Prochlorococcus marinus XMU1412: one gene and its partner. The protein of the gene in region 1 interacts with the protein of each later gene in a pairwise test. Links are inferred from orthologs where the notes say so. Each region holds a gene or a part of one and is shown on either strand. Other genes may lie near its edges. The genes, in order: def and rplD.

Region 1 (16,292 bases):
AAGTTAGTTTTAGAGTCAACCACAAGAATCGGTAAAGAAGGATTAAGATTCTTTAAATTCAAAGCAAATGTCATACCTGCAAAACCTGCTCCAACTATTACTATTGGTTTTTGTATGGATTTCATTAGAGAAATATTGTTATGCGTAAATGTATTATTAAACTATACGAATAATTTTTAAATTGAGCGAAATAAAATTAAACTCATAATCAAACTGAAGAATGATTGAAAAAATCCACAAAGATATTCAAACTCACTTGAGTAAATATAATCAAGAGCTTGTAGATATGAAGCCTCAAGGAATGCTTACATGGGGTTATGAAAAGTTTGATAATCAATTTGCTATTACAACAAGTTTTGGTATACAGTCATCAGTCCTTTTAGATATGGTCAGTAAATTATCTCTACAAAAAAAAATCAAAATATTTTGGATAGATACTGGTTATCTTCCTCCAGAAACATACCATTACGCTGAAAAGCTTATTGATAATTTATCCTTAGAAGTTGAAGTTCTGCAAAGTGAATTATCTCCAGCAAGAATGGAGGCCAAATACGGAAAACTTTGGGAAACAAAAAAAGAGAGTGATTTAGATAAATATCATGAATTGAGAAAGATAAAACCTTTAGAAAATGGTCTGGAAAAATATGATATTTTTTGCTGGGCAAGCGGTGTTAGATCAAGTCAAACAGATAATAGAAACAAAATGAAATTCATAGACGTAATTCGTCAAAGACTCTCTTTAAGACCTTTATTAAATTGGACAAATAAAGATATTTTTTATTATATGGAAGAGAATAATTTACCTGCTCATCCACTTTTTATCAAAGGTTATTCTTCTGTAGGAGATTGGCATTCAAGCAGTCCCGATGGTATTGAAACAAAAGGCAGAGATACAAGATTTGGGGGGATTAAACAAGAATGTGGAATACATACTAATAATTAAATTGATCATATAACAATGGTCTCAGATATAAATTTTCTATTAGTAGGCAATAGTAGGCTTCATTGGGCTAAATATTCTAAAAATCAATCTAAATTCTTTCATACCAAAAAAGAGCAAAAAGTTCCCGACAATATAGATCTTGATCAATTAATTTGGGCTTCTGTAGGAAAACTACCAAATTTTTTGCTGAAAAAAGAAAATGAAATAAAAACTAAAGATATCCAATTATCAAATCTTCCTGATTATTTTGGAGTGGATAGAGCTTTTGCCTGTATTGCCGCTTCACAAATTATTGAAAACCCTTTCAAAAAAGATTTGCTAATTGCAGATTTTGGAACAATATTATCAATAACAAAATTAAATTCAAATGGATCTATTATTGGAGGTCAACTTCTTCCAGGTTTTCTAACACAATTAAAATCAATGGAACAAAATACAAAAAATCTTAAAGTTCCCAAAAAATATGATATTCCGATCAAAGATTTCTTAATTAATACAGAAGAAGCAATCTTAAAAGGAGTAATCAACTCTCTTACTGGCGTGATTAATATTTTATTTAACCCCGAAAAGGATATTTTAATAATCTGTGGAGGAGACTCTCAATTACTAACAAAATCTCTAAAAACTAAAAATGAAAATATTATCAATGCTCCTAATTTAGTTATGGAGGGGATGATTATACACCACCTGTCCATAAAAAAATTAGCTTAACCCAAGGTCTGCAATTATATGATCAGCCATTATTGCTGCTTTTACCTTTAAGTAAATTTTTTCAATGTTACCTTCAGTATCAATTAAAAAAGTATTTCTCATCATTCCCATATATTCTTTTCCCATAAATTTTTTCAGTCCATAGCTATCGTAATCAGAAGAAACTTTGAAAGGTTCAGGATCAGTTAAAAGAATAAAAGGTAAATTAAATTTTTCTATAAACTTCTGATGAGAGGATGCATTATCTTTACTAATACCAAGCACAACAATATTATTTTTTTGGAGTAAATCCCAATTCTCTTTAAAATTACATGCTTCTTTAGTACATCCTGGAGTATTATCTTTTGGATAAAAATATAGTATTATTCTTTTACCTTTAAAATCACTAAGAGAAACTTCTTTTTCAAAAGAATCTTTTAATTTAAATTCTGGTGCTTTGTCGCCAACCTTAAGAGCCATTGAAATTATTAAATGAGTATGAATATAAAATACCAAAAATTTGGTTTTATGAGATTAAAGGTGTGCAAGATGTCGCAACTATAGAAGAAATTAAAACTGCAAAAAACCTAACAAATGCAAGATCAAAGATTTTCTTAGAAACAAGAGCTTATTTGCGACAATCACTGTCAACACTTTTTGATTTAGACCCCCTAGAAATTCCAATTAATGCTCAACCTGGAGAACCTCCAAGTTTACCCTCTGGCATGGGAAATATCAGTTTAAGTCATTGTAAAGATGCCATTACTATAGTCTGGCATAAAGGCAAAATAGGGATTGATATTGAGAGAATAGATAGAGATTTTAACCATATAAAATTTGCAAAAAAATATTTTTTTCATACCAATAAATCAAACCATAATAATTATTTAACAAAAAATATGATATTAAATCAATGGTGTGCTGTTGAAGCGGCTATAAAATGGGATCATGGAAAAATAGCTAAAGACATTAAATATTGGCAATTTTTTGAAAAGCCAAAAGAGTTAATTCATAAGAAGAAAAATATACATTTAAATTATTCACAGATTAACTTCCATAATTGGACTATCGCTTTAGCCTACGAAGAAAAAACTTCTTTAAATCCTGAGATTATTTGTTGTTCGAAAAGTTTTTAATTTTCTTTTCTTCTAAGCAGTTCTTCATATTGAGTTTTTTCCCATCCATTATTATTTGGTTCCCATATTTTTAAACCTCTTAAAGATTTAGGAAGATATTCTTGTAAGACCCAATTACCTGGATAATTATGAGGATTGACATAACTATTAGAATTATTTTTTAAATGAAGTGGAACATCAAAAGCATTGGTAGATTTGATTGTTTCAATTGCTTTAAAAATACTTTTCGTACTATTACTTTTTGGAGAAATAGATAAATATAAAGAAGCTTGCGTTAAAAAATATAATCCTTCTGGAAAACCAACTCTATCAAAAGCATCACAACAGGATTGTACAACTACTATGGCATTAGGATCAGCTATTCCAATATCTTCACTGGCAGATATAAGTAATCTTCTAAAAATAAAATTAGGATCTTCACCAGCCTCCAACATATTCGCAAGCCAGAATAAAGTTGCATCTGGATCAGAGCCTCTTATGGACTTGATAAAGGCACTTATTACATCGTAATGATTTTGACCATTTTTATCGTAAACAATATTTTTCTTTTGTAGTGCATCCTCTGCTATTGAGAGATTAATGTTGATTTCTTTAGCATCATTTTCAGCAGTTGTTTCTATGGCCATCTCTAGCGCATTGATTAATGTCCTTGCATCTCCACCAGAAAATTTAATTAAATGACTTATAGCATCTTGAGTTAAATAAACTTTTTTTGAATCTTTTTGTTTTGAATAGTAAGTAATGACTTTTTGTATTATTTTCTGCAAATCATTTTCTACCAAAGGAAGTAATGTAAAAATAAGAGACCTACTAACAAGCGCTTTATTAACAGCAAAGAAAGGGTTTTCAGTTGTAGCACCAATAAAAGTTATAGTTCCATTTTCTATTGAAGGTAATAAAGCGTCTTGCTGAACTGATGTAAATCTATGAACTTCATCGATAAATAAAATTGTTTTTCTTTTTGAATTTATTAATCTATCTTTTGCATTAGCAATTTCATTTCTTAATTCTTTAACACTTGATAATACTGCATTTAACTTAATTAATTTTGAACGCGTATTAAAAGAAATAATTTCAATTAGAGTAGTTTTCCCAACACCCGGAGGGCCAGAAAAAATAAAATTACTAATCTTATCGTTTATTATTGCACTTCTTAAAAGCGAATTCTCATTCAGGATTGGTTGTTGACCGAAAAAATCTTCCAAATTCTTTGGTCTTAATTTATCTGCCAAAGGTGCATTGTTTTCTATTTGAGAATAATTAGTAAATAAATTTTCTGAATGCATATAAATAAAAATCAAAAAATCATTACTTTCAATTCTATGTAATTACTGTAGGAGTTTCCATTTGAGTAAGTTTTGAAATATTCAATAAAGCATCTAAATCATCAATTAGAGGTTTCAAAGCGATCTGAGGATTTAACGAAAGATTCTGTTGAGGATCGAAAAATTTCTCAAAGTAAAGTCTTAATGTTGCACCCTTAGTTCCAGTTCCAGAAAGGCGAACAATTACTCGAGAATTATCATCAAGGACTAATCTTAACCCTTGATTTTCACTTATGGAATTATCAACGGGATCTAAATATGAAAAGTTATCTGCAACTTTAACTAAATGGCTAGCAAAAATATTTCCTTTTAAATTTTCGAGCATAGAAGTTAGATTACCAAAGATTTGATTAGCAATATTTGATGGAATTGCCTCATAATCATGTCTTGAATAATAATTCCTACCAAATTGTTTCCAATGATTCTGCATCAAATCACTTACCGAACATTTTTTCTCAGCTAAAACTTGTAACCAATACAAAACTGCCCATAGTCCATCTTTCTCTCTCACATGATTACTACCTGTTCCAAAACTTTCTTCTCCACATAAAGTAATTAAATTAGAATCTAAAAGATTTCCAAAAAACTTCCAGCCAGTAGGTGTCTCGAAACAAGGTATATTTAATGCTCGAGCAACATTATCAACCGCTGAACTGGTTGGCATGGATCGTGCCACACCTGTAATACCATCTTTATAACCAGGGACACATTTTGTGTTAGCAGTGATAACTGCTAGGCTATCACTAGGATTTACAAAACATCCACTTCCTAAAATCATATTTCTATCTCCATCACCATCGCATGCAGCACCAAAACTATAAGATTTTTTATTTAATAACAAATCAGCCAAGTGGGATGCGTAAGTAAGATTAGGATCAGGATGTAAACCTCCAAAATCTTTTAACGGGTTACCATTCATGACACAATCAGGTCCAAGACCCATTTTTTCAACAAAAATATTTTTTGCATATGGGCCTGTAACCGCATTCATTGCATCAAAGATTAAAGAGAAGTCTTTTTTTAAAAAATCACTAATTTGATCAAAGTCAAAAATTTTCTCCATCAAATTAGAATAATCTGTTAATCCATCAATAATTTCTAAGGTAGTTTCGTCGTAAGGATAAGTTCCATATTCACTAAAATCAGGTAGTTGAATTTTACAGATTTTATAACTAGTAAGTAATTGTGAAGCCTTGAAAATCTTATTAGTAATTATCTCAGGAGCTGGGCCACCATTAGAGATATTCAATTTCACTCCAAAGTCGCCATCAATACCACCAGGATTATGGCTTGCAGAAAGAATAATTCCACCAATAGCTTTTTCTTTTCTAATTAAATGTGATGTCGCAGGAGTAGATAATAAACCGTATTTTGGAACAATCACCTTTTGAACTTTATGAGCGATGCATATTTGGACAATTTTTTCTATTGCTTCGATATTGCCATATCTGCCATCACCACCAACAACTAATGTTGAACCTTTTAAATCTTCTAATGATTGTAAAATTGCTTCAATAAAAATTTCTAGATAATGTTCTTCCTGAAACTTTAAAGTACTTTTTCTTAATCCAGAGGTGCCTGGTTTTTGATCTAAAAAAGGAGAATTGATATTAATTACACTAACTTGATTCATATTTTTAAGAGACTTCCAAAAATCTAACTAAATTAATGAGGCATTTCGGAAGTTCTTAACATAGCGATAAACCATAAGGAAGAAATTAATAATGCACTAAGGATTCCATAGTTAACACCAAATTTAGAAATTGTAATTGGAACTATTAGTGGAAACGTTAATGCCCCAAACAATGGAGTAAAAGCTACAATTTTTTTCAACATTAATTTAATTTATTAAAACCATTCAGTCTCAGCATTATCTTTTTCATTAGTATCGTCAAGTGGTGTAGTTCTATCAAATTTCATTGATATACTTTTTTCTTGCTCACCTGATACATCAACAGCTTTAATATCATATTTTTGAGTCCCGTCTCTAAATGGAACTTGAATTCTAAAAGTACCATCTGCAGCAAGAGGTACATCTTCTCCACCTATTGTAAGTTTTGCAGAAGGCTCTGTAGCTCCATAAACAATTAATTCAGCATCAGCAACAAGCCAAAAAGATCTATTCTTAACAATTCCACTTCCAGAATCATTTAAACCTGATGACCATTTACCAACACCTGAGTCTGTAAGATTATCATTGAGATTTGTTGAATTTAGGTTTTCCATAAATTCTTCAGAACCAACTTTTCTTCTGAGAGGAATGTTTGTTGCTGCTTGGTATAACCTTTCATGCATACCATTTTGTTCTGAAACAACAGGATTAGAAATATCTGGAATTGATTCAGAAGTAGAATCTAAATTAAATGGTACAAATTTATCAAGAATTTGCTCAGAAGGATGTGACCCAGGAACATGGCTTATCGAAGAGAATGCCAATGACATCCAGTTAAAACCATATTTGTAACCTAATTCAACTTTATAATCTCTATCTGCAAGTGGGATTGGCAAGTACCACTCGGTACTGTAACTATCAACTGTTATCTCCCTTAGTGTTCCTTGATTCAAGTTGCTTCCTTGAGAACCTGATGCATCAAATAATCGTAAACATAATTTATTGGCTCCCAAAGATTGTGCTTTAACTCTATCTGCGTCAGATATTTGCCAAAAAACATAAGCCCAATCTGGATCCCGGGGTAGGAAAACTACATTTGTTTTAACTTCTTCAGTACTCTTGAAAGTATTGGACTCAGAAGTTTCTTCAGATTTAGACTCAGGAGGTGCAGTATATTCTTTTATTGTAGATTTTTCTTGATATTTAAGTATTAAATCAACTAAAACAGCTTTTGTTTTGCGACTATACAGCGGAACCGATAATTTACTTGCTTCTTGACGTAATTGTCTGAGGGTTAGTGAGAGTAATTGATCTTTATTCATGATCCCATCAGCCACTTTAAATTCTCCGTTTTTGTTTGGGATCAGTATGTTCTTTTTTTTTAGGAATTGTGTGTCTTTTTGGCCTGTCGTCAGGATCCTCTGACTACTAAAAAATTCTCAAAATTGATATTTCTCTTCAAAACAGTTGGTATCAAAGAAATTAATTAATTTTCAGATCTTTTTAAAATGTGAATTAATTTTCTTTTTTTTTAAATTTTATTACCTGAATTTGTTAACGACTCAACAAAAATATATTTTTTCTTCGGGATCAGTTAAATAAATGAGAATTCAGCGTTGTTCCACCAGAAGTACTAAATCATCTATCTCTAAATCCTCAATACTTTTACCTATTTTTTTTGAAAAAGTACTTAATGTTTTCGAAGTGGATTCTAACTGCTCATAAAAAAGATCACTAAATTTTTTATCATCAAATTTTTTGGATTGGTTATCACACCATTCTCTCAGGGGATTTTTATTTTGATATTCCAAACTACTATCTACATTGATAATTTTTAAAATCTGAAGGCAATGAGCGAGTATTCTTAAATGATGTTTCTGCATTATGGGTAGATCAAGATTATCAATTTCTTGAATAGTTTCTATGTTTAATGGGTTAGACAAGGGATCAAGATGATTAGACATTAATTTTTAGTTTTAATAAAGGAAAAAAACTCAATATTGGGGGGATCTTTCGTTAGAGTATATAAAGCTAATTGTAATAAGTTATTCTTGATAACATGGTCAACGAAAATTTAGTTAAAGATGTAGTAAAAGAGCCTTACAAATATGGTTTCGTTACTGATATTGAAACTGAAAAAATAGAAAAGGGATTAAATGAAGATATCATAAAATTAATTTCACTGAAAAAAGAAGAGCCAAAATTTCTTCTTGATTTTAGATTAAAAGCCTTTAAAAAATGGCAAAAAATGAAAGAGCCTGACTGGGCAGCATTAGGATATAAAAAAATTGATTATCAAGATATTATTTATTACTCTGCTCCTAAGCGAAAAGAGAAAATTTCTAGCTTAGATGAAGTTGATCCCAAACTTCTTGAGACTTTTGACAAATTAGGAATACCCCTCACAGAGCAAAAAAAACTCACAAATGTAGCAGTAGATGCTGTCTTTGATAGTGTTTCCATAGCCACAACTTTTAGAGAAGAACTTGCTGAACATGGAGTTATATTTTGCTCAATTAGTGAAGCAGTAAAAAATCATGCGGATTTGATTGAAAAATATTTAGGTACAGTGGTTCCAGCTAGTGATAATTACTTTGCAGCACTAAATTCTGCAGTTTTTAGTGATGGTTCTTTTGTCTATATCCCAAAAGGTGTTACCTGCCCTATGGATCTATCTTCCTACTTCAGAATTAATAGTGGAGATTCAGGGCAATTCGAAAGAACACTAATCATTGCTGAAGAATCAAGTTCTGTAAGTTATTTGGAAGGTTGTACAGCTCCAATGTTTGATACTAATACCCTACATGCAGCAGTTGTAGAGCTTGTAGCATTAGACGACGCCTCAATAAAATATTCAACAGTGCAAAATTGGTATGCTGGTGATGAAGAAGGTATTGGCGGAATTTTTAATTTTGTCACCAAGAGAGGAAAATGTTTAGGTAAGAGAAGTAAAATTAGCTGGTCTCAAGTTGAAACAGGGTCTGCAATTACATGGAAATATCCTAGCTGTCTTCTTTTAGGGGAAGAATCTGTAGGAGAATTTTATTCAGTGGCTCTCACCAATAATCGACAGCAAGCAGATACCGGCACAAAAATGATCCATATTGGTCCTAAGACCAAATCAACTATTGTTAGCAAAGGTATTAGTGCAGGGAACTCAAAAAATAGCTACAGAGGTCTTGTCAAAATGGGAACGAAAGCTACAGGATCAAGAAATTACAGTCAATGTGATTCAATGTTAATAGGGGATCAAGCTACTGCAAATACATTCCCTTACATCAAATCTCAACAACCCAATTCTGAAATTGAGCATGAAGCAAGCACATGTAGAATCTCAGAAGACCAACTTTTTTATCTCCAAAGCAGAGGTATAGAATTTGAGGAGGCAGTATCTATGATGGTCAGCGGTTTTTGCAGAGATGTATTTAATCAATTACCTATGGAATTTGCTGCTGAAGCAGATAAGTTACTGGCACTTAAACTAGAGGGATCAGTAGGTTAATTTATCAATTTCTAAACTGAAATGCAAAGTAAAATGAAAGAATCAGACCCAATTTTAGAAGTTGAAAATCTCTCTGCATCTACTGATAATCTTCCAATTTTAAAAGGGGTTTCACTTACTGTCTATCCTGGAGAAATCCATGCCATTATGGGAAGAAATGGATGTGGCAAAAGTACTCTTTCGAAAATCATTGCAGGACATCCCTCATATAGTATTACAAATGGCGACATAAAATTTTTAGGTGAAAACATCAACTCTCTAGAACCTGAAGAGAGATCTCAATCAGGAATTTTTCTTGGTTTCCAATATCCAATTGAGATTCCAGGTGTAAGTAATCTTGAGTTTCTTAGAGTTTCAACTAATGCTAGAAGGAAATTCCTCAACAAAGAAGAATTGGATACTTTTGATTTTGAAGAATTAGTTAAAGAAAAGTTAGAAATTGTGAAAATGGATCACGCATTCCTATCAAGGAGTGTAAATCAAGGCTTTTCTGGAGGTGAAAAAAAAAGAAATGAGATTCTGCAAATGGCTTTGCTTGAGCCCAAGATAGCAATATTAGATGAGACCGATTCTGGTCTAGATATCGATGCTCTAAGAATAGTGGCATCAGGAATTAAAAAAATTTCTAATGCACAGACTGGAATTATACTTATTACCCACTATCAAAGATTATTAGATGAAATTAAACCAAATTATGTCCATGTTATGTCAGACGGACAAATCATAAAAACTGGTGAGAGTGATCTTGCTCTAGAGCTTGAGGAAAAAGGGTATGAATGGACTGATAACTTTATAAAAGAGACCTAAAGAAATGAAAATTATTGAAAAAATAAAAACAAATAAATCGGATGATAACCTAACAGAAATACAAAAAATCTGTCTTAATAAATTACAATCAACCCCTCTCCCTAATCCTAAAAGTGAACTATGGAGACTTTCAAATAAATCAAAATTGTCAAACTTTTTAGATTATTCAGTTAATGAAAAAAATTCACAATTTGATATGCCATACCCGAAAAATTCGCAAAGTACTATTAGGTTAATAATTGGTGAGAATTGCCAAATTAAATTAATAGAGAAAAATTATTCAATACAGCAATTAAGTGAGGATGAATTACAAAAATATATCAAAGAACAGATATCTTTTTTCCAGCAAAACGAAAATTGGAGTGACCTACTAAATCTTTCTTTAAGTTGTAAAAATAATATTTTGGGATTAAAAATAAATGGATCAAAAATTCCTCCTATTGAAATTTTTAGTAATGCATCAAGTAATGCTTTAAACGCAAAAACCCTAGTAATATTTTTAGAAAATAATTGTGATGTTGAATTATTACAAGTAAATCTTTGTAAAGAAAACTCTTCATTATCTCAATCAACTTTCTTTTGCTTGAAAGAAAATAGTTCCTTAAATCATGGTGTTGTTTCTTACGGTGAAAACAGATCCAATCTATTAAATTCTCTCAATGTAATACAACAAAAAAATAGTGCATACAACTTAGGATCTTTACATTTCAAATTCAATTACGCGAGATTTGAAATTAGTATTAAACAATCTGCGGGAAACGCTAAAACAAATATCAAAGGTATGCAAATAACCAAAAAAGATGAGCAAATTTCAACCTATACAAAAATAGAATTTAATGGCCCAAATGGATTTCTAGATCAAATTAATAAATCACTTGCTGATGATAAATCACATGCAATATTTGAAGGTTCAATAATAGTTCCGAAAATTGCCCAGAGAACTGATGCTTCCCAATTAAGCAGAAATTTACTTTTATCAAATCTCGCACAAATAGATACCAAACCTCAATTAGAAATAATTGCTGATGATGTCAAATGCAAACATGGAGCTACAATTTCACAACTAAATGAAGAAGAACTTTTTTATATGCGAACAAGAGGGATCACATTAACAGAAGCAAGTAAACTACAATTAAGTTCTTACTTTCAAGAAATACTTTCATTTATTCCCATTTCAAAAGATAAATGGGATTTGCTTGATAAACTTTTAAATGAGAATTAATGGAAACGATTCACAATTTTCCTGAAATAACGAAGAAAGACTTTCCTCTTTTAAATAAGAACTTTAAAAGTAATGAGCAAATTATTTATTTAGACCATGCTGCGACCACACAAAAACCAATACAAGTCTTGAAAAAAATTGATGAATATTACAAAAACTTTAATGCCAATGTACATAGAGGGGCACATCAATTAAGTGCTAAAGCAACAGAAGAATTTGAAAATGCACGATATTTAATTAGCAAATATATAAAAGCGAATTCAACAAAAGAAATTATTTTCACAAGAAATGCTACTGAGGCAATCAATCTAGTAGCTAGATCATGGGGCGAATATTCATTAAAAGAAAACGATGAAATTCTCTTATCAATAATGGAGCATCATAGCAATATTGTTCCATGGCAAATGGTTGCAGCAAAAAATAAATGCAAATTAAAATTTATAGGTATAGATAAAGATGGGAAATTAGATATAGACGACTTTAAATCAAAACTAACATCTAGAACTAAACTTGTTAGCCTAGTACATGTTAGTAATACCCTAGGTTGCTGTAATCCAATAAAAGAAATAACTACATTAGCTAAACAAAAAGGTTCTTTAGTTTTAATAGATGCATGCCAAAGTTTGGCTCATCAAAAACTGGATGTGATTGATCTTAATATAGATTTTTTAGCTGGATCAGGACATAAACTATGCGGTCCTACAGGTATTGGCTTCCTCTGGTCAAGAAAAGAAATCCTAGAAAAAATTCCTCCTCTCTTTGGAGGTGGCGAAATGATTCAAGATGTTTTTGAAGAGACAAGTACTTGGGCAGAGCTACCACACAAATTTGAAGCCGGAACTCCAGCCATCGCAGAAGCAATAGGTCTTGCAGAAGCAATCAATTATATTAACAATATTGGATTGAATGAAATTCATGAATATGAAAAGACTATTACTAAATATTTATTTGAAAAATTAAATCAAATAGAAAATATTGAAATCATAGGTCCATCACCGGAGATAGATCCAAACAGAGCCTCACTTGCCACCTTTTATATAAAAAATATACATTCAAATGATATTGCTGAAATTCTTGATTCAAAAGGAATTTGCATCAGAAGTGGCCACCATTGCTGTCAACCTCTTCACAGATACATTGGAATTAAATCAACAGCCAGAATCAGTATGAATTTCACAACCAATAAGGAAGAAATTGATATGTTTATAGAAAAATTAAAAGATACTATTGATTTTCTAAAAATCAATTCTTAAATATTCAAAGCATTTTTTAGAAATTCCTGAGATTTTTGCATTACTACTTCTTTATTTTCAATATTTCTAAAACCATGACCTTCATTATCAAAAAAAATAACTTCTGAATATTTATTATTCTGAATCAAAATTTCTTGAATTTTTAAAGTTTGTTTATAAGAAATAACTGTATCTTTTTTTCCATGAAACAATAAGATAGGTTTTTTTATTTTGTTAATATGATTTATCGGTGATCTATTTATATAATCATCATGGTTTTTTGCATAATTTCCAACCAAAGAATTTAAATAATCTTTTTCAAACCTATGAGTGTTGTAATGCATATCCTTCAAATCAATAACAGGATATTTACAAATTGCCGCTGTAAAAATGGACCCATATAATAAACAATTCAGGGCAGTTAACCCACCAGCACTATTCCCAAAAATTACCACTTTTTCACTATCAACTTGATTTGATTTAATCAATTCAAGAGCTAGTGCTTTGCAATCATAAGAATCAACAATACCCCATTTATAATTCAACCTCTCTCTATATGCTTTGCCAAATCCTGATGATCCTCCATAATTTACTTCAGCAACAAAAAATCCCTTCGACGTCCAATATTGAACTTCAGAATTATATGATCCATCAAAACATGAAGTTGGTCCGCTATGTGCTCTAACAAGGAGCGGTGGCTTTCTAAAATTTTCAACAAGCGGCTTATAAAGAAAAGAATGAGTAGATTGAGCCTCAAAACCTTTAAACCAAAATGTTTCAGGTTTTGAACAATCTTTTATATGATCAAAAAATATCTGCTCAGAAAAACTTGATAAAACTTTTTTTGCACAATCAATTTCAAATACAATTCCCAAAAAATCAGATCCATAACCTTTTAAAAGAACTTTTTTCCGAAAAACACTGAAATCACTTATTGAGGTAAAAGGAGTAGAAAATTCTTTAACAAATTCAAGATCTTTATATTGTTCCACTATTAAACTATTTTCTTTTTTTGCTATACAAAATAAATTTTCTATAGTCCCTGAAAAGAATGCTATTCCAGTGACCCATTGTGGCGCTCCATATTCAATCAAATTTCTCTCTACTCTTTTCTTAATAAAAATATTCTCAATTTCACTAACATCTAAAAACAATAAGTTCCACCATCCAGAACTATCTTCAGAACATACCAAATGTGTTTCACTTATCCAATAGGGTTGAAAAAAAGACACTTTTTTCTTGGAATTTATCAGCTTATTTGAGAATTTCTTTATTTTTTGTATCTCGCCATCTAAATCTATTTGAGCAAAAAACAGCTCATTTTTCTCCCAGGGCATATATGGAGAATCCCACTCTATCCAAGAAAGTAAGTTAGCAGATGTATTAGAAGATAATTCTCCAGCAAAATTTTTAAATTTTTTTATTCGATGAATATCCTGTTTAGTTTTTTTTAAATTTAAAGAAAATAAATAATCTCTATTATTTATTTCACAAATTCCATACAATAAATTTTTTTCAGAAATGACAAATGAAGAATCAAAGTTTCCATCAATTGATTTAGATAGTTGATTAGGTTCTTGAACTGAAGCGAGATATTTATTTTGGCTTCTGTAAGTTGAAGCTGCCTCTTTAAAAATTTGAAACCATACTGCCTTAGTTATCTGATCTATCCATATCAAATAAAAATTATTTTTAAAATATATACACTTATAAGATTTACCACCATATCCATGAAAATTATTTTTAATATAGTATTTTTTACTTGTTAATTGCTGGGGAAACGCTTCTTTGACATCAAATGGTCTTGCAAAAATGGCATTTTCATTTTGACTTTCACCAACAACATCAATCCAAAAAATGGTATCCCTAATAATAGTTAATTCCTTGAAAGCATTTTTTTTAGATTCAGTTTGCCTAACTTTTAACTTATGATCATTACTCATTTAAAAAATATATAAAGAAAGTAAATTAAAGTGCTAGTATTTTTATAGCTAAACTATTAATTAAAAACTTTTTTAACGTGGCAAACCATTTTTCACAACTTGCAAAAAAGTCAAGAACAAATGGAAGCTCAGAAAAAATTGCAAAAGAACAAACAGGTAAGCCATCTCTAGATATTTATAAACTTGGTGATGAGGTATTAAGACAAAATTCCAAAAGAATAACTAAGGTTGACGAATCCATTAGAGAACTTGCTAAAGAAATGCTTCAAAGCATGTACGCAGCTAAAGGAATTGGACTTGCAGCACCTCAAATTGGAATCAACAAAGAGCTTCTTGTCATAGATGTAAATTTTGAAGATTCAGCAGCAGAACCTCTAATATTAATCAATCCAGAAATTACAGACTTTGGAACAACCCTTAATTCATACGAAGAAGGCTGCTTAAGTATACCTGGCGTATATTTAAATGTAGTAAGACCATCAACTATAAAATTAAAATTTAGAGATGAAATGGGGAGACCACGAAAAATGAAAGCAGATGGACTTCTGGCGAGGTGTATTCAACACGAAATGGATCACTTAAACGGAATATTATTCGTTGATAGAGTTACATCAAAAGATGATTTGAACAAAGAACTTATAAAGGAAGGGTTCAACGAAAAAGACGTAATTTCTATTAATTAATCTAATGACTGAAACTACAATATTTCAAAAAATAATTAATAAAGAAATACCCTGCGATAAGCTTTATGAAGATGAGTTTTGTATTGCGTTTAATGATATCCAAGCGCAAGCACCAGTGCACTTTTTAGTGATTCCCAAAAAACCAATTATTAGTTTATTAGATTGTATTGAAGAAGATGCAAATCTATTAGGGCATTTACTTTTTGTTGGTGGTAAAATAGCTAAATCAAAACATTTAACTAATTGGAGAACAGTAATTAATACTGGAGCAGAATCTGGACAAACAGTTTTTCATTTGCATATTCATTTTTTATCTGGAAGAAAAATGAATTGGCCCCCAGGTTAAAACTCTCGAAAGAAAAGTTTATGGGTTATAAATAAGTAAAAACATAATGAATACACCAGATTCCTTAAATACAAAATCCAAAAATTTTTTCAATTTAATCTCAAAAAATTGGGAAGATCTAGACGATTCAATCAAAACTAAGTTAATAAAAATTTGGAAGGTTTTAACTTATAAATGGCAATTACAAATTTTATTTAATCTACCTTTTCTTTTATGGTGGTTATTAGATAAATCTTTTCCAAAAATTCATAAATTTGATATGACAATCTTGAATTACTTAAATTTACCTGAGTGGGCACTTTCATTTATTGGCTTTGGTCAATAGACTGCTAAAAGTTATAATTTACCTTATAAAACTAGTCGAGTAATGAATAAAGCAATTAATAATAAAACCAAAATATTGTACCAATTACAAAAATTAAGGAAGCTTTCTCAGCCTTTTTTTCTTCCCATAGATCAATGTAATGGATTCCAATTCATATGGCTTTTGATTTCTCTTTTATTTTGTGTTGGAGGCGTAGTACTTGTTGGTCTTACAGGAATAATTAGTTTTTTTGAAAGCTTTCAACCAATTTTTCTTGAAAAGTATTTCGGAGGTGTAGTAAGTACTATCAGTTCAATTTGGGCTGGTAGCTGGGGATTGCTTTTCTCTGCCTTATTTCTAATTGGATCAGGGAGCTTTTTTAGCTTAAGACGTCAATTAAAAAACCGTAGATGGTTACATTGGTTATTCCTTGCGATAATTGTATTAATGCTTTTAGCTGTAAATGGAATAAACGCAGGCATTGGATTCATTGCAAGAGATTTAACAAATGCTTTAGTTGAAAAACAAGAAGATGGGTTTTATCGGA
Region 2 (16,436 bases), on another replicon or contig:
CCTAATCCTACTATTCCAATTTTCATAAATTAATTAATTCAAGACCCTCTTTTATTGATACCAATTTTTTGTATATTAGGTTCATAAATTTTGCATGTTTTTGAAATTAAATTAATTATAAATGCTTGAAATTTTAAGTCATCAATATTTGAAAAATTTTTTGAGAGATCAAAGTATTAATTGGGAGCACATATATTCTTTTGGGAGGATAGTTTCCAAATGTATTGAAAATGATTCTACCTATCTAATTAATTCAGAAATTTTCTCTAGCTATGATTGGTTACCTCCAATTTTGATTTCTTTATTTTTAAAGGAAGAGGATTCAACTTTTATTTTATCTAAAGAAAAAATCCAATTTATAAGCCAATTTCAGATTGATTCATTGAAAAATCTAGGTTTTAATTTTATTTTGAAAAATGATCAATTTATTTTTGCAAATCATCATGTTAATTTGATAACTATCCAAAATTTTCTTAATGATCCCAATTCTCGTAATCTTAGAAATCATCGAATAGTTTATTCAGGAATTGAGGATATAAAACAGGATTTAAAAAATCATTTTAGGATTTCTTTACTTAAAAAGGATTGGACAAAAAATTTTAGAGAATTTGAATTAATCAATCAAAAATTTATAAAAGTATATGATTCGTTGAAGAAAAAGTTCTTCTTGAGAAAGGTCTTAGGAAATAGTTATATCAGTTTAGATGAAAAAGAAATTAGGTTTTTGTCAAACTTTTTTTATGAAAATTCTTTTTTTTCTGATAAATTTTCAAGCGTCAACAAAGCATTATCTCAAGGTTGGGCATGCTGGGTAAAGTTAAACGATACAAATTTAGATTGGAATTTGTATTTACAGCCAATAGATGAACTTTTTCAAATTAAGGAATTTTTTTCAAATAATAAATTTGTTTTTTTATCAGCATTGAGAAAAGATAATTTTTTCCAGATGTATTTTAAAAAGCATAGTTTAGATATTGACTTGGTTATTAATTTTAAGAGTAATTTTGAAGAGAAAAAGATTTCTTTATATATACCCACTAAACAGTTGCTTCCTAATAATCCTCTTTTTACCAATTCAATCTTGGACAAATGCAAAAAGTTAATACTTTTTAGAAAGGGTTTAACTTTAGTGTTGTCTGATGATATTGATTTAAAAACTAATCTTGCTACAGAATTAGCTTCTACTTACGGGAAGAGAGTATTACTTGAGACAATTCCCTCAGGAAGAAATGAAATCCTTTGCTCTAGTTTTGACTGGTGGATTATGAATTCTTATTTAATTCAAATTCCAGAACAAATTATCATTCCTTTACTTCCAATTCCGAATATGTCAGAACCCATTAATGCAATTACTGTCTCTCATAAAAATAAGCTTTCTCAAGATTGGTTTAGAGACTTCTTTCTTCCTCAAGCTAGAATTAAACTTGAAAGATCTATTTCTCCTTTAAGAAGAAATTCAGGTAAGTTAATAATTCTAGATGGAAGAGCAAATAAAAGAAACTGGGGAAGATTACTTTTGCAAAACATTCAACCCTCAAAACAAATTAACTATATGCTACCTTTTGATTAGTTTATGATTTTGTAAATAACTAAAGAAATATGGGAGAAGCAAAAAGACGTAAAACACTTGGTTTACCTCCAAAAAAAAATAATACTAAAACTAAAATTGATGAATCTCCAAGATTATTTGAATGGCTTCCCTTTACAATCAATCAAAGAGATAACCTAATTAAATTAAGTATTAAGGCCAGTTGGTTTGGAATCGGAGGGTTAGTAATCTTATGGATTGTAGTGAGATTTATAGGCCCTGCTGCTGGGTGGTGGACTTTAGCTGATTCTTTATAAATCTAAGCTACTGTTTTTATATCATTAACAGCGATTGTATTAGCAGGGCTGCTATTTAATGCTTTCATTGAATTAGAACTGACTTCAGTTCCTTCTGTTAATTTCTCTTTAACCATCGATTCTACTTTATTCCTGATTTCTAAGTTTTGATCAAGCCAAAGAATTGTATTATCTCTTCCTTGTCCAATATTTTCTCCTTCATAATTATACCAAGCACCTCTCCTTATGATGATATTAGTCTCTTCTGCTAAATCTAATAAGCATCCTGTTGTACTAATACCTTTCCCAAAGAGAATATCAAATTCTGCAATTCTAAATGGTGGTGCAACTTTGTTTTTTGCTACTTTCACTTTTGCTCTTATGCCATATTCCTCAGTACCTCTTTTAAGAGTTTGAATTCTTCTGATATCAAGTCTTACTGAGGCGTAAAATTTTAATGCATTACCTCCTGTGGTTGTTTCTGGATTACCGTATGTAACGCCAATTTTTAGGCGTAATTGATTCAGGAATATTACCGTACATCCAGATTTGCCAATATTTCCTGTTATTTTCCTCATTGCTTGGCTCATTAGCCTTGCTTGGCTTCCAATTACGTGATCTCCCATCTCTCCTTCTATCTCGGCTCTTGGGGTTAGTGCTGCGACCGAGTCAACAACAACAAGATCTACCGCACTCGATCTTATGAGTTGGTCAACTATTTCTAGAGCCATTTCACCAGTATCTGGCTGTGAAACTAATAAATTTTCAACATCAACACCTAAAGAGGCCGCATAAACTGGATCGAGTGCATGCTCAGCATCTACAAATGCAGCTACTCCTCCATTTTTTTGGACTTCCGCAATCGCGTGAAGCGTTAATGTAGTTTTTCCTGAACTTTCTGGTCCGTAAACTTCTACTACTCTTCCTTTTGGATAGCCTCCTCCTAATGCTAAATCTAATGTGAGCGCTCCAGTAGATATTGTTTCTACTTTCATTCTTGAGGCGTCACCAAGTCTCATTATTGAACCTCGTCCAAAATTTCTTTCTATTTGACCTAAGACAAGACTTAATGCCTTGTCTTTTTCTTTTGATTCAGTTTTTTTCTTTTCTTCAAGGCTCATTTGTCTGATTTATCGGTTAAAGTTCTTGTAATTATTCTAAATTTGGAAATTTTTATTTAAACCAAACTTCATAAATACAAACTATAGTACATCTGTACTCTAGCTGATTATCTTTAAATTGCAACTAATTCTCCAAGGTTTCCTAATTTTAATAATTTGATTTCATTACTTAGCTTATTTTTATCTGATTCTTTCAAATATCCCCAATCAGCTAGGAAGCATGGAATGTGAGAAGTTTCTGAATTTTGTTTAATATCGATTAGAGTTTTTTTTCTATCTTCTATAAAGCCTAAAATTTCATAAGTTTGTGTGACTTTTTCAGCTATTTTGATTTTTGTTCCTGATTCATAACCAAAAATAAATTCTGGAAAAATATTTAATTGTTTAAGAATTTTTTCTGCAAATATTTTACCTTTAGTTGTTATAACTCCAGTTTTTATTCCTCTTTTGCTTAATTCTTTCATAAAATTTATAATTTCAAAAAAAGGTTTATGTAAATTTACCCACGATTTAAAATCTTTATCAATTTGGTACTTGCGAGACTTATCTAACATTTTTTGTATATCTTCTGCTATCCAAGAATTTTCATTTAATATCCTCTGGCAATTTTGATGATAATTATTAATGAAATCATCTTTATTATCACTTTTTAATGGATTTTCTGTTTTTATAATTTCGTGAACAATTAGAATCATTTCCCAACCATATTTAACCCAAGGCCTAATTTCTTTGAAAGAATTTGGTACTCCTTGATAAAGTTTTTGATCAATAGTGATGTTGGGTGAATTTAAATATCTTTCACAGGCCAGCAAGGAGCTATGCCAATATTCTTGCATTCCATCAACTATTACTCCATCAAAATCAAATAGAAAAATTTTTTGAGAAGACACCAATTGAATATTAGAACTGGGCCGCTAGGATTCGAACCTAGGAATGTCGAGACCAAAACCCGATGCCTTACCACTTGGCGACGGCCCATTGAATTACTATTTTAATACATGAAAAGATTTTTTTCTATCCAAAAAATACAAATTTTTTATAAACATGGCGCTAGTTTTGAAAAATAAAAATATTATTTGAATGAGCTCGATTTCCATGGCTCTAGAAATTTCTGAGCTTTTTTGATCGCCAAACCCATTATTTCAGGATAGTCATAGAGTTTTTTGTTATTTTTGTGAGCAAATTCTATAAGGGGCTGCATAATTTTTCTTGCAGCACTTCCAAATGCTATTCCATCTGGGAGATTGTTTGAATTCAACAATTCATGAGTTTTTTCATTTGTTCCTCCTGCTAATTGAATTAATCCTGGTGGAAGATCTGAACCGATTTTTTCAAACAACTTAACAGCATCTCTACTTGTTGTAGGAGCAAGATCTCCAGACATTGGCCTTCCATCTAGTTGCCAAATAAGGGGAATATCTAGCTTATTCAGAATTTCATATCTTTCCCAAAGAGCTTTCAAAAGATCTTCGGGCTCTTGGGCTTGTTTGAAAGATTGATTTAATCCACAACTAATAGATATCTTGTCAAATTTTATTCCAGAACTTTGAAGGATTCTTACAACTTTTGTGAAAGAATCTAGGCGATTGATTTCTGTATGAATTTCTACTGCATTAGGCCTTATTTTTTGAAGTGTTGATGCTAAATCATTTTTTGACAAATTATATTCATATTCACTAATTAGATTTAGAGGACAACTATTTAAACATCTTCCACATCCATAACATTTACTCTCTTTAATTCCGAAATTATCAATTGCAAAGGTGGGGCATACTTTTTCACATGGTCTTGGACAACTAGGGGGACATTTTAAAGGATCAAATTTTGCTTTTCGAAAGTGGATATCATTACCATCACTAATACTTATCATTAATCCAGGGGAGTTTTTAAAGACTTTTTTTGCCCAATCGATTCCTTTTTTTGCTGCATAAACTATAGATTCTTCTGCTGCAACATCTATGTAGTCGACACCAGCAGCAGTATAAATTGCACATAAATCTTCTATGGCAACAATATCTTCATTACTGGCACCACAAATTAACTTAATCCATTTATCTTTTTTATTCTTGGTTTTAATCAAACAATTTAACTTTCAAATTCATCCAAAATATAATTACTTAATGGTTTCCATTCAAGTTTTCTTGAACCCCCCATTTCAACAACTATTGTTAGTTTATTATCGTTAGTGCAAATCTCTATTAAGCTTTCTAATTCAGATTGAGATAATACTTGACCTTCTAATAACCAAAGTAATTTATTTTTATCATTTTCATTAAATAACTCAGAAGCTTGTGGGATTACTTGTTGAACTTCCCCAAGCGCTCCGTTTCTTCCTACACTTTGATGACCAAGGTGAGGTGGTCTAACGCCATGCAATTTGAGCAAGAAAACTTCTGGATCTCCAAGCCCTCTTGCTGAAGTTATAAAAGTTTTAAAGCCTTTGGCCCTCATTCTCCTCAAAAGACGAGTTTCATAACCACCTTCAAGAGGAGCAAATATTGCGAGACATTTGTTAGTTTTTAAATCGTTATGAAACTTTTTCCCTGAGAGAAGTAATGGCATAAAAATTTCCTTTATTTCTATTTTATTTTATTTTATGGTACTTGATGATGTACAATTGTGATTCAGTGAATTTTTAAGCTCGCAAGCTAGCCGAGCCTCTGAAAATTTCACATTTTTTAGCGTTTCGTTAAAAAACTCAGGTGGGTTTATCCCGAGAGAAACTATCTATTATTTCAGATAAGTCTCGACCTTACTAATTGTTTTTTTATTAACTTCACCTTAATAACTGAAGGGTTTAGATAATTGAAAAATTATTACGAGCTAGCCTAATTTAGTCTTATGTCTATCGGAATTTTAGGAAAGAAATTGGGCATGTCCCAACTTTTCGATGATAAAGGTAATTCGGTACCAGTTACTCTTATAGAAGCTGGTCCGTGCCGCGTCACTCAATTGAAAACAGCTGCTTTGGATGGTTATACCGCCGTTCAGATAGGTTATGGCTTGTCCAAAGAGAAGCATTTAAACAAACCTGAAAAGGGACACTTATTAAAATCAGGTGAAGAACTTTTAAAGCATTTGAAAGAATATAGGGTTGAAGAAACTTCATCTTATGAAATCGGTAAACAAATAACTGTAAAAAACTTTGAGGTTGGTCAAAAAGTTGATATCAGTGGCAAATCTATGGGTAGAGGTTTTTCAGGTTACCAGAAAAGACATGGTTTTAGCAGAGGTCCTATGAGTCATGGTTCAAAAAATCATAGAGCACCAGGATCTACAGGAGCAGGAACAACTCCGGGTAGAATTTATCCAGGGAAAAGAATGGCAGGAAGATATGGAGGAAAACAGATAACTACCAAAGGATTGTTAGTTCTAAAAATTGATGATCAGAAGAATTTGCTTGTAGTAAAGGGTTCTGTTCCAGGTAAGCCCGGCTCAATTGTCAACATTAAGCCAAATAATGTTGTAGGCAAAAAAGGAGGTGAAAAATCATGACAACACTTGAAACTTTAAAGTGGGATGGTAAAAAATCAGGCAAAGTTACTCTTGATTTAGCAGTTGCTAAAGAAACTTCTTCGGCAGACTTAATCCATAGAGCAGTCCTTAGACAGCTAGCAAATAAAAGACAAGGGACAGCATCAACTTTGACAAGATCTGAAGTGCGCGGGGGCGGTAGAAAGCCATACAAACAGAAAGGTACAGGAAGAGCTCGTCAAGGATCAATAAGGACACCCTTAAGACCTGGTGGCGGAATTATTTTTGGACCGAAGCCACGTTCTTACAATCTTGATATGAATCGTAAGGAACGTAGATTAGCTCTTAGAACAGCTCTTATGTCCAGAGTATCTGATATGAAGGCTGTTGAAGATTTTGGATCTACTTTAAAGCAGCCTAAAACAAGTGATATCATCAATGGCCTTGCTCGATTAGGTATACAAAAAACTGAAAAAGTCTTGATTATTCTTGATAGCCCTTCCGATATTATAAAAAAATCCATTAATAATATTGAGAAAGTAAAATTAATCGCCGCCGATCAATTAAATGTATTTGATATTCTCAATGCCAATAAATTGGTAATAGGTCAATCAGCGATAGATAAAATTCAGGAGGTTTATGCATCATGAGTAAATTATTCGATTCTCGTTTAGCCGATGTAATACGAAAGCCTGTCATTACTGAAAAAGCTACAAATGCACTAGATCTTAACCAATATACTTTCGAAGTAGATCATAGAGCTGCTAAACCACAAATAAAGGCAGCTATTGAAGCCTTGTTCAGTGTTAAAGTCATAGGAGTTAACACTATGAACCCTCCTAGGAGAACAAGAAGAGTCGGGAAATTTTCCGGTAAACGTTCTCAGGTCAAGAAGGCAATTGTACGTCTTGCTGAAGGAGACAAAATCCAACTATTTCCAGAATCTTAAGGAGTTTTAATCATGGCAATACGTAAATTTAAACCTTACACACCTGGCACTAGGCAGAGAGTAGTTACTGACTTTAGTGAAATCACAAGTGCAAAACCTGAAAGATCACTAATAGTTTCAAAACATAGAGTTAAAGGCAGGAATAATCGTGGAGTTATCACTTGTCGTCATCGTGGAGGTGGTCACAAAAGGCAATATAGATTGGTTGACTTTAGAAGAGATAAAAGAAATATCAACGCTAAAATTGCAGCTATACATTACGATCCTCATAGAAATGCAAGGTTGGCACTTTTATTTTACGAAGATGGAGAGAAAAGATATATTATCGCTCCAGCAGGAGTAAAAGTCGGACAAAATGTAATTTCTGGAGAAAGTGTTCCAATTGAAGATGGAAATGCCATGCCTCTTTCTGTTATGCCATTAGGATCTAGTGTTCATTGTGTTGAGTTATACGCAGGTAGGGGTGCTCAAATGGTTAGATCCGCAGGAGCTAGTGCTCAAGTTATGGCAAAAGAGGGAGATTATGTTGCTTTAAAGCTCCCATCTACTGAGGTAAGACTTGTAAGAAAAGAATGCTATGCAACTCTTGGTGAAGTAGGTAATTCTGAAATAAGAAATACTAGCTTAGGTAAAGCAGGAAGAAGAAGATGGCTTGGAAGAAGGCCTCAAGTAAGAGGTAGTGTAATGAACCCATGTGATCATCCACATGGAGGAGGAGAGGGAAAAGCACCAATTGGTAGAGCAGGCCCAGTTACTCCATGGGGTAAGCCAGCTCTTGGACTAAAGACACGTAAAAAGAACAAACCAAGTAATAAATTAGTTGTTCGAAGACGCCGTCGCGTTTCTAAGAGGAGTAGAGGAGGAAGAGACTCTTGATTACTTCATTTATTATTTCAATTTCTATTACATAATCATGGGACGTTCACTAAAAAAAGGACCTTTTATAGCAGATAGCCTGCTCAAGAAGGTAGAAAAACAAAATACCGATAATGACAAGTCTGTTATCAAAACTTGGTCAAGATCCTCTACGATTTTACCTTTAATGATCGGTCACACAATCGCTGTACATAATGGCAAGACTCACATTCCAGTATTTATTACTGAACAAATGATTGGTCATAAACTCGGTGAATTTGCTCCTACACGCACTTACCGAGGTCATATAAGAGATAAGAAAGGAGCAAAATCATGACAAAAACACCTGAAACAACAAAAACAGCAATTGCTCATGGGAATTATGTTCGCGGATCAGCCTCTAAAGTGAGAAGAGTTTTGGATCAAATAAGGGGTAGATCTTATAGAGATGCATTGATTATGTTGGAATTTATGCCTTACAGATCTACAGACCCCATTACTAAAGTTCTAAGATCTGCTGTTGCTAATGCAGAACATAACCTTGGAATGGATCCATCTACCCTAGTTATTTCCTCTGCATGGGCTAATAGTGGTCCAGTAATGAAAAGGTATAGACCCAGAGCTCAAGGTCGAGCTTTTTCAATTAAAAAACAGACTTGCCACATCAGTATTTCTGTTGAGTCTGCTCCTACTCAAACTAATGCGGAGGTACAAAACTAATGGGACATAAAATACATCCTTCTGGACTAAGATTAGGAATTACACAAGAGCATCGCTCTAAGTGGTTTGCTACTTCTAAAACATATCCAATTCTTCTCCAAGAAGATTTTAAAATTCGTACCTTCATACAAAAAAAATATGGAGCAGCAGGAATTAGCGATGTCTTAATAGCAAGAAAAGCTGACCAACTGGAACTTGAATTAAAAACAGCAAGACCAGGAGTTATAGTTGGAAGACAAGGAAGTGGTATCGAAGAATTAAGATCTGGCATTCAAAAAACTATAGGTGATAGAACAAGGCAAGTCAGAATAAACGTTGTTGAAGTTGAACGCGTAGACGCTGATGCTTTTTTACTTGCTGAATATATTGCTCAACAACTAGAAAAAAGAGTCGCCTTTAGAAGAACTATTAGGATGGCCTTACAAAGGGCTCAAAGGGCTGGAGTTCTAGGTCTTAAAATTCAAGTAGGGGGAAGGTTGAATGGTGCTGAAATAGCAAGAACTGAATGGACTAGAGAAGGTAGAGTTCCATTACATACATTGAGAGCTGAAATTGACTATGCAACACGAGAAGCTAATACAACTTACGGTGTTCTAGGCATTAAAGTTTGGGTTTTCAAAGGTGAAGTTCTCCCTAAAGAAGAACAAACTATCCCTGTTGGTGCGAGCCCTAAGAGGAAAGCTAGTAGAAGACCTCAGCAATTTGAGGATCGTTCAAATGAGAATTCATAGGAGGTATAAAAATGCTTAGTCCAAAACGTACTAAATTCCGTAAACAACATAGAGGCAGAATGAGGGGTGTAGCCTCAAAAGGTAATACTATTGCATTCGGTCAATTTGCTCTCCAAGCTCAAGACTGTGGCTGGGTAACTGCACGTCAGATTGAAGCAAGCAGAAGAGCTATGACCAGATATATCAAACGTGGTGGTCAAATCTGGATAAGAATATTTCCTGATAAACCCGTAACCATGAGACCTGCCGAAACCAGAATGGGTTCTGGTAAAGGTAATCCAGAGTTTTGGGTCGCAGTAGTAAAACCTGGAAGAATACTTTTTGAAATGGGTGGTGAGGATATCACTGAGGAAATTGCAAAGGAAGCTATGCGTTTGGCTCAATACAAACTTCCTGTAAAAACTAAATTTATTTCCATTGATAAAAATCTAGACAATTCCTCCCAAGAAAATACCAAAAAATCTCAAGAGGAGGTTAAACAATGAAAAACTCAGAGTCACTTAAGGAATTTAAAAAATTAAATTCTGAACAAATTACAGAAAAGATTGACCAATTACGAAAAGATCTTTTTGACTTGAGATTCAAGCAAGCTACAAGACAGCTCAATGAAACTCATAAATTTAAAATTATCAAGACACAAATTGCGCAATTACTCACTCTCAGTAAGAGTGAATCTGCTTCTAAAACAACTTCTGATTAATTATTAGTTATGGCACTTAAAGAAAGAATTGGTACTGTTGTCAGCGACAAAATGGATAAAACAGTTGTTGTTGCTGTTATTAACAGATATCCACATCCTACTTATAAAAAAATTGTAAGTAGAACTACACGATATAAGGCGCATGATCCAGAAAATACATGTGTTTTAGGTGATCGAGTTAAAATTAGAGAAACTAGACCGCTCAGTGCTCATAAAAGATGGGCAATAGAAGAGATTCTCAATAAAACAAGTCAGGCTAAGGAGGTTAAAAAATGATTCAACAAGAAACTTATTTAACAGTTGCCGATAATAGCGGAGCAAAAAGACTCCAATGTATTCGGGTTTTAGGTTCTAATAGAAGGTATGCGCATGTCGGGGATGTAATCGTAGCAACTGTAAAAGATGCTCTTCCAAATATGGGAGTTAAGAAATCTGAAGTTGTTAAAGCTGTTATCGTCAGAACTAAAGCAACATTAAGAAGAAATACTGGTAATTCAATCAGATTTGATGACAACGCGGCAGTATTGATTAATGAAGATAAGAATCCAAAAGGTACGAGGGTCTTTGGTCCTGTAGCTAGAGAACTGCGGGATAAAAATTATACAAAGATTGTTTCTCTTGCTCCGGAGGTGATTTAAATGTTGGATTCATTAAAGCAAAAGAAAAATTTCCAGAGAATAAAAATGAGAATCAAAACTGGAGATTTGGTAAAAGTAATTAACGGTAAGGACAAAGGTAAAACTGGTGAGGTTTTAAAAACTATCCCTCTTGAAAATAGAGTAGTAGTTAAAGGAATTAACCTTAGGACTAAACACGTAAAACCAACTCAGGAAGGTGAAACTGGCAGAATACTTACAGAAGAAGCATCTTTACATGCATCAAATGTAATGTTCTTTTCAAAGGATAAAAATCTTACAAGTAAGATTGAATATTTTATTGATAAAGAGGGGGTTAAGAAAAGAAGATTGAAGAAAACTGGTGAAGTAATTGATTAATTTTTCATCAGAAACCAGATTTCAACTTTTTCTAATTTATCAATTCTGACAAAGACCAGAATTAACAAAAAATTATGACTCTAAAAAATCGCTACAAAGAATCAATAAGACCAAAACTTCTAAAAGACCTTGGTCTTAAGAATATTCATCAAGTACCTAAAGTTGTCAAAGTCAACGTTAACAGAGGTCTTGGTGAGGCAGCTTCAAATTCGAAAGCTCTTGAAGCCTCTTTAAATGAAATGGCAACAATTACAGGACAAAAGGCTTTAGTAACTAGGGCCAAAAAAGCTATCGCGGGTTTTAAAATTCGTGAGGGCATGCCTATTGGTTGTACTGTAACTTTGAGAGGAGACAGGATGTATTCTTTTTTGGAGAGATTTATAAATCTAGCTTTACCAAGAATAAGAGACTTTAGAGGAGTTAATCCAAAAAGTTTTGATGGGAGAGGTAATTACACCGTTGGCGTGAAAGAGCAATTGATTTTTCCTGAAATCTCTTTTGATAAAATAGATTCAATAAGAGGTATGGATATAACTATTGTCACTAGTGCAAAATCAGATCAAGAAGGTAAAGCTCTTTTGCAGGAGTTAGGAATGCCTTTTAGTAAGAATTAATTTAAAACTATGTCAAATCACGATCCTATTTCAGATATGCTAACTCGAATTAGAAATGCGAGTCAAAAAAAGCATACATCCACAACAATCCCAAGTTCAAAAATGTCCTTAAGTATCGCCAAAGTACTTCAAAAAGAGGGGTTCATTTCTGATATTAATGAGGAAGGTGAAGGTTATAAATCACAAATAATACTCGGCCTCAAATATAGTGGGAAAAACAAATTTCCTACTATTCGATCTATGCAAAGAGTTAGTAAACCTGGTTTGAGAATATATAAAAATACTAGAGGTTTACCAAAAGTTCTTGGAGGTCTTGGAGTTGCCATAATATCAACTTCTAAAGGCGTTATGAGTGATCGCGATGCCAGAAAGCAAGGCATTGGCGGCGAAGTCCTCTGCTATGTTTATTAAGGAGAATTAATCATGTCAAGAATCGGAAAAACACCAGTACTTATTCCAGAGAAAGTTACAGTTGATTTTGATGGATTAACAGTTACAGTTAAGGGCCCAAAGGGTGAGTTAAAACGTCTTATGCCTGAGGGGGTTAGCTTTGATAAGAAAGATAATACTGTTGTCGTAAGTCCTACCACAACCAAAATACATTCAAGGCAGAGACATGGTTTATGTAGAGCTTTAATTGCAAATATGGTTGAGGGAGTTACTCAAGGTTTTTCAAAGAAACTAGAAATTGTAGGCGTTGGATCAAGAGCACAAGTAAAAGGTAAAAATCTAGTTGTAAGTGCAGGATATAGTCATCCTGTAGAAATGATCCCCCCTGATGGTATAACATACAAAGTTGAGAGTAATACAAACGTTACCGTATCTGGAATTGATAAGGAAATTGTTGGCAATGAAGCAGCAAAAATCAGATCAATTAGACCTCCAGAGCCATATAAAGGTAAAGGAATTAAATATCATGATGAGAGAATTCTCAGAAAAGCTGGTAAATCTGGCAAAAAATAATTCCAATTAAAAAAATGACCAAACTTTCCAGGAAATTACAAACCCAAAAAAGACATAGAAGATTAAGGAGATTCTTAATTGGAGACGCAACTCGTCCAAGATTGTCTGTTTTTCGCTCTAATAACCATATTTATGCTCAGGTTATAGATGATAGCGCTCAAACAACTATTTGCTCAGCTTCAACTGTTGATAAAGAACTAAGAGAAAAATCTGAGAAATTACCTTCTGATTGTAGTTCTTCTTCTATTGTTGGAAAATTATTAGCAAAGAGAGCGATAAAAAAAGGTATTAAGCAAGTAATTTTTGATCGTGGAGGTAATTTATATCACGGTAGAGTAAAGGCACTTGCAGATGCTGCTCGTGAAGCCGGCCTAGAATTCTAACTTTTAATTTTTTACTATGACTGACACTCCAACAAAACAAGAAATTCAATCCAAGAACGATAATGTTCCTGCAGCTATGCCCGTAGAACAAAAAAAGAATAATCGTAATGATCGAAAAAGAAATAGAAGAGGTGATTCAAAAAATCTAGAGAGAGATTCTGATTGGCAAGAAAGAGTTGTTCAAATTCGACGCGTTTCTAAGACTGTTAAAGGTGGAAAGAAAATGAGTTTTAGAGCAATTGTTGTAGTTGGTAATGAAAAAGGCCAAGTTGGAGTAGGAGTTGGTAAGGCAGGGGATGTTATTGGAGCGGTGAGAAAAGGAGTTTCAGATGGTAAAAAGAATCTTGTTAGGGTTCCCTTAACTCCAAATAATTCAATACCGACTTTATCTATAGGTCAAGATGGTGCTGCTAATGTACTAATTAGACCAGCTGCCCCAGGTACAGGTGTAATTGCTGGTGGTTCAATAAGAACAGTTTTAGAATTAGCCGGCATAAAAAATGTTTTAGCAAAAAGATTGGGTAGTAAAACACCTTTGAATAATGCTAGAGCTGCTATGGTGGCTCTTTCTCAATTAAGAACACACAAATCTGCCTCAAGGGAGAGAGGCATTTCACTTGAACAGCTTTATTCTTGAAAATTATGACTTCAACATTAAATTCACTTAAATCAAATTCTGGCTCGAGAAAGAAGAAATTAAGAAAGGGTAGAGGTATCGCAGCCGGTCAGGGTGCTTCATGTGGTTTTGGAATGAGAGGGCAAAAGTCACGTTCCGGAAGACCCACACGTCCAGGTTTCGAAGGTGGTCAAATGCCCCTATATAGAAGAGTTCCAAAATTAAAGCACTTTGAAATAATTAATCAAAAGAACTTTTCTATAATTAATTTAGAAAAACTAAATGATTTCAAAGATAACGATACTGTGAACCTAGACTCATTAGTTAAGAAAGGATTGATATTCAAGCCCAAATTTCCTCTAAAAATCCTTGGCAACGGAAAACTTAATGTAAAGTTAAAAGTCCAAGCTCATGCATTTACAAAAATTGCAAAACAAAAAATTGAGGACGCAGGCGGATCCTGCGAGCTTATAAATAATAAATAAATTTACTTAAAATTTAGGTAAGCTTAAAAATGTTTGTCAACAAAAGTAGAAATCCTAGCGCTTCTGAAATACTTTCCCAATTATTTTTAAATAAAGAGCTAAGGAGTAGAGTTTTAACAACTTTAGGTCTTCTCCTTTTAGTAAGACTTGGTATTTATATCCCGATGCCTGGTATTGATAGGGTTGCTTTTAAAAGTTTTATAGATCAAGGGGGTCAACTTATAGGATTTTTAGACATTTTTACTGGAGGAGGAATTTCAACCTTAGGGATATTTGCATTAGGCATACTTCCTTTTATTAACGCATCAATTATTATTCAGCTTCTCACAGCTTCATTGCCGGTGCTTGAAGATTTACAAAAAAATGAAGGAGAAGCGGGAAGAAGAAAAATTGCTCAAATAACTAGATATGTTTCATTAGGATGGGGGTTTTTGCAAAGCATAATTTTTTCCTTAATTCTCAGACAATATGCTATTCAAGGGATAAGTGAAACTACATTTGTCTTGCAAACCTCTATTGCCTTAGTGACTGGCTCAATGTTAGTAATGTGGTTTAGTGAAATTATTACAGAGAAAGGGATAGGTCAAGGAGCTTCACTGGTAATTTTTTTGAATATTGTTTCGACTTTGCCTAAGGCTCTAAGTTCAACCATTGAAAAAGCTCAAACTGGCGATAGAGGAGATGTTTTGGGTATAGCAGTTTTACTTGGAGTATTTTTACTGACAATTGTTGGGATTATTTTTGTCCAAGAGGGAGCAAGACGCATTCCTATTGTTAGTGCAAAAAGGCAGATAGGAAGTTCAACACTACTTCCTACGAGGCAAAGTTATTTACCTTTGAAATTAAATGCAGGTGGAGTCATGCCTATAATATTTGCATCTGCTTTAATCTTTTTACCTATAACTATTGCAAATGTTACGGGTAATCCAGTCTTAATTAAGTTAGCTAGTAGTTTAAATCCCGGATCTTCTAATCCATGGCCATATGCTCTTACTTTCTTCTCCTTGATTTTGGGGTTCTCCTATTTTTATGCATCTCTTACTATTAATCCAGTTGATGTAGCTTCAAATTTAAAGAAAGGAGGAGTAGCGATACCAGGAGTTAGACCAGGAACTAATACAGCAAACTATCTATCAGGTATACAAAATAGGTTAACTTTATTGGGAGGATTATTTCTGGGTTCAGTAGCTATAATCCCAGCTGCAGTTGAAAGAGCTACAAATGTTCAGACCTTTCAAGGTTTAGGAGCGACTTCATTACTTATTCTAGTGGGTGTTGCTATAGATACTGCTAAGCAAATTCAAACTTATGTTATTTCACAAAGGTATGAGGGACTAATTAACAATTAATGAAGAAACATTTACTATTCTTAGGAGCTCCTGGAGCAGGGAAAGGGACTCAAGCGGAATTGCTAAGTCAAACTAATTCTTACTTACACCTTTCTACTGGTGAATTATTAAGAAAAGAAATCGAAATGAATACTACACTTGGTATTCAAGTAAAAGATATTATGAATCGAGGGGAACTTGTTAGTGATGAACTCGTATTAAAGATAGTAAGACATAACTTAGTCAAGGATAATAAAGGTTGGATTCTAGATGGTTACCCAAGAAATTTATCTCAAGCAAATTCATTGAATGAAGTCTTAAATGAAATAGATCAACCTTTGGAAGTGGTTTTTTATTTAGATATTCCAGAAGAAGTGCTAATTAAGCGATTGCTTTTAAGAGGGAGAAAAGATGATACAGAAGAGACAATTAGAACAAGAGTTGCCATTTATAAAAAAACTACAGAACCATTGATTCAATATTTTAAAGATCTTTCATTGTTAGAATATATTGACGCTGATAGAGATTTAAAAACCATTTCCTCCGATATCAAACAAAAAATGGCTTGATCATGATGTAGAATATAGTATTAACGTTTTATTTGTTAATCCCTTATGAAGGTCAGATCTTCAGTCAAAAAAATTAGTCCTGACGATCAGATCGTGAGGAGAAGAGGTA

What was found.
Region 2: the proteins of def (region 1) and rplD interact in binary tests that used the Escherichia coli proteins (3 or more experiments, as listed by UniProt). The link is inferred for Prochlorococcus marinus XMU1412 from one-to-one orthologs.

Annotation. Positions count from the first base shown.
Region 1 is NZ_JAAORJ010000001.1:70,566-86,857, reverse strand. What follows is about bases 13,521-16,292. They hold def (peptide deformylase), read left to right. Parts: upstream 13,521-14,489; coding sequence 14,490-15,095; downstream 15,096-16,292. Other genes in these bases: HA152_RS00350 (ABC transporter ATP-binding protein/permease), read left to right, coding at 15,809-16,292; HA152_RS00355 (hypothetical protein), read left to right, coding at 15,488-15,766; HA152_RS00360 (histidine triad nucleotide-binding protein), read left to right, coding at 15,100-15,441; HA152_RS00370 (alpha/beta hydrolase family protein), read right to left, coding at 13,521-14,412. Also shown: HA152_RS00440 (NAD(P)/FAD-dependent oxidoreductase), read right to left, coding at 1-125; HA152_RS00435 (phosphoadenylyl-sulfate reductase), read left to right, coding at 221-943; HA152_RS00430 (type III pantothenate kinase), read left to right, coding at 959-1,654; bcp (thioredoxin-dependent thiol peroxidase), read right to left, coding at 1,646-2,113; HA152_RS00420 (4'-phosphopantetheinyl transferase family protein), read left to right, coding at 2,113-2,769; HA152_RS00415 (replication-associated recombination protein A), read right to left, coding at 2,766-4,055; HA152_RS00410 (alpha-D-glucose phosphate-specific phosphoglucomutase), read right to left, coding at 4,090-5,727; HA152_RS00405 (hypothetical protein), read right to left, coding at 5,760-5,930; HA152_RS00400 (DUF4912 domain-containing protein), read right to left, coding at 5,943-7,043; HA152_RS00395 (hypothetical protein), read right to left, coding at 7,317-7,670; Fe-S cluster assembly protein SufB, read left to right, coding at 7,766-9,208; Fe-S cluster assembly ATPase SufC, read left to right, coding at 9,230-10,015; HA152_RS00380 (SufD family Fe-S cluster assembly protein), read left to right, coding at 10,020-11,237; HA152_RS00375 (SufS family cysteine desulfurase), read left to right, coding at 11,237-12,490; more of HA152_RS00370, read right to left, coding at 12,487-13,520. UniProt on the Escherichia coli protein: Removes the formyl group from the N-terminal Met of newly synthesized proteins. Requires at least a dipeptide for an efficient rate of reaction. N-terminal L-methionine is a prerequisite for activity but the enzyme has broad specificity at other positions.
Region 2 is NZ_JAAORJ010000004.1:461,458-477,893, reverse strand. The notes cover bases 5,337-8,252. They hold rplD (50S ribosomal protein L4), read left to right. Parts: upstream 5,337-6,436; coding sequence 6,437-7,069; downstream 7,070-8,252. Other genes in these bases: rplB (50S ribosomal protein L2), read left to right, coding at 7,381-8,244; HA152_RS09095 (50S ribosomal protein L23), read left to right, coding at 7,066-7,368; rplC (50S ribosomal protein L3), read left to right, coding at 5,787-6,440; ndhN (NAD(P)H-quinone oxidoreductase subunit N), read right to left, coding at 5,337-5,507. Outside these bases: HA152_RS09145 (prephenate/arogenate dehydrogenase), read right to left, coding at 1-26; HA152_RS09140 (DNA helicase), read left to right, coding at 122-1,570; HA152_RS09135 (DUF2839 domain-containing protein), read left to right, coding at 1,600-1,845; recombinase RecA, read right to left, coding at 1,848-2,945; HA152_RS09125 (HAD family hydrolase), read right to left, coding at 3,059-3,835; HA152_RS09115 (LdpA C-terminal domain-containing domain), read right to left, coding at 4,018-5,025; more of ndhN, read right to left, coding at 5,031-5,336; rpsS (30S ribosomal protein S19), read left to right, coding at 8,282-8,560; rplV (50S ribosomal protein L22), read left to right, coding at 8,557-8,943; rpsC (30S ribosomal protein S3), read left to right, coding at 8,943-9,674; rplP (50S ribosomal protein L16), read left to right, coding at 9,686-10,159; rpmC (50S ribosomal protein L29), read left to right, coding at 10,156-10,374; rpsQ (30S ribosomal protein S17), read left to right, coding at 10,384-10,650; rplN (50S ribosomal protein L14), read left to right, coding at 10,647-11,012; rplX (50S ribosomal protein L24), read left to right, coding at 11,013-11,369; rplE (50S ribosomal protein L5), read left to right, coding at 11,444-11,983; and 8 more genes.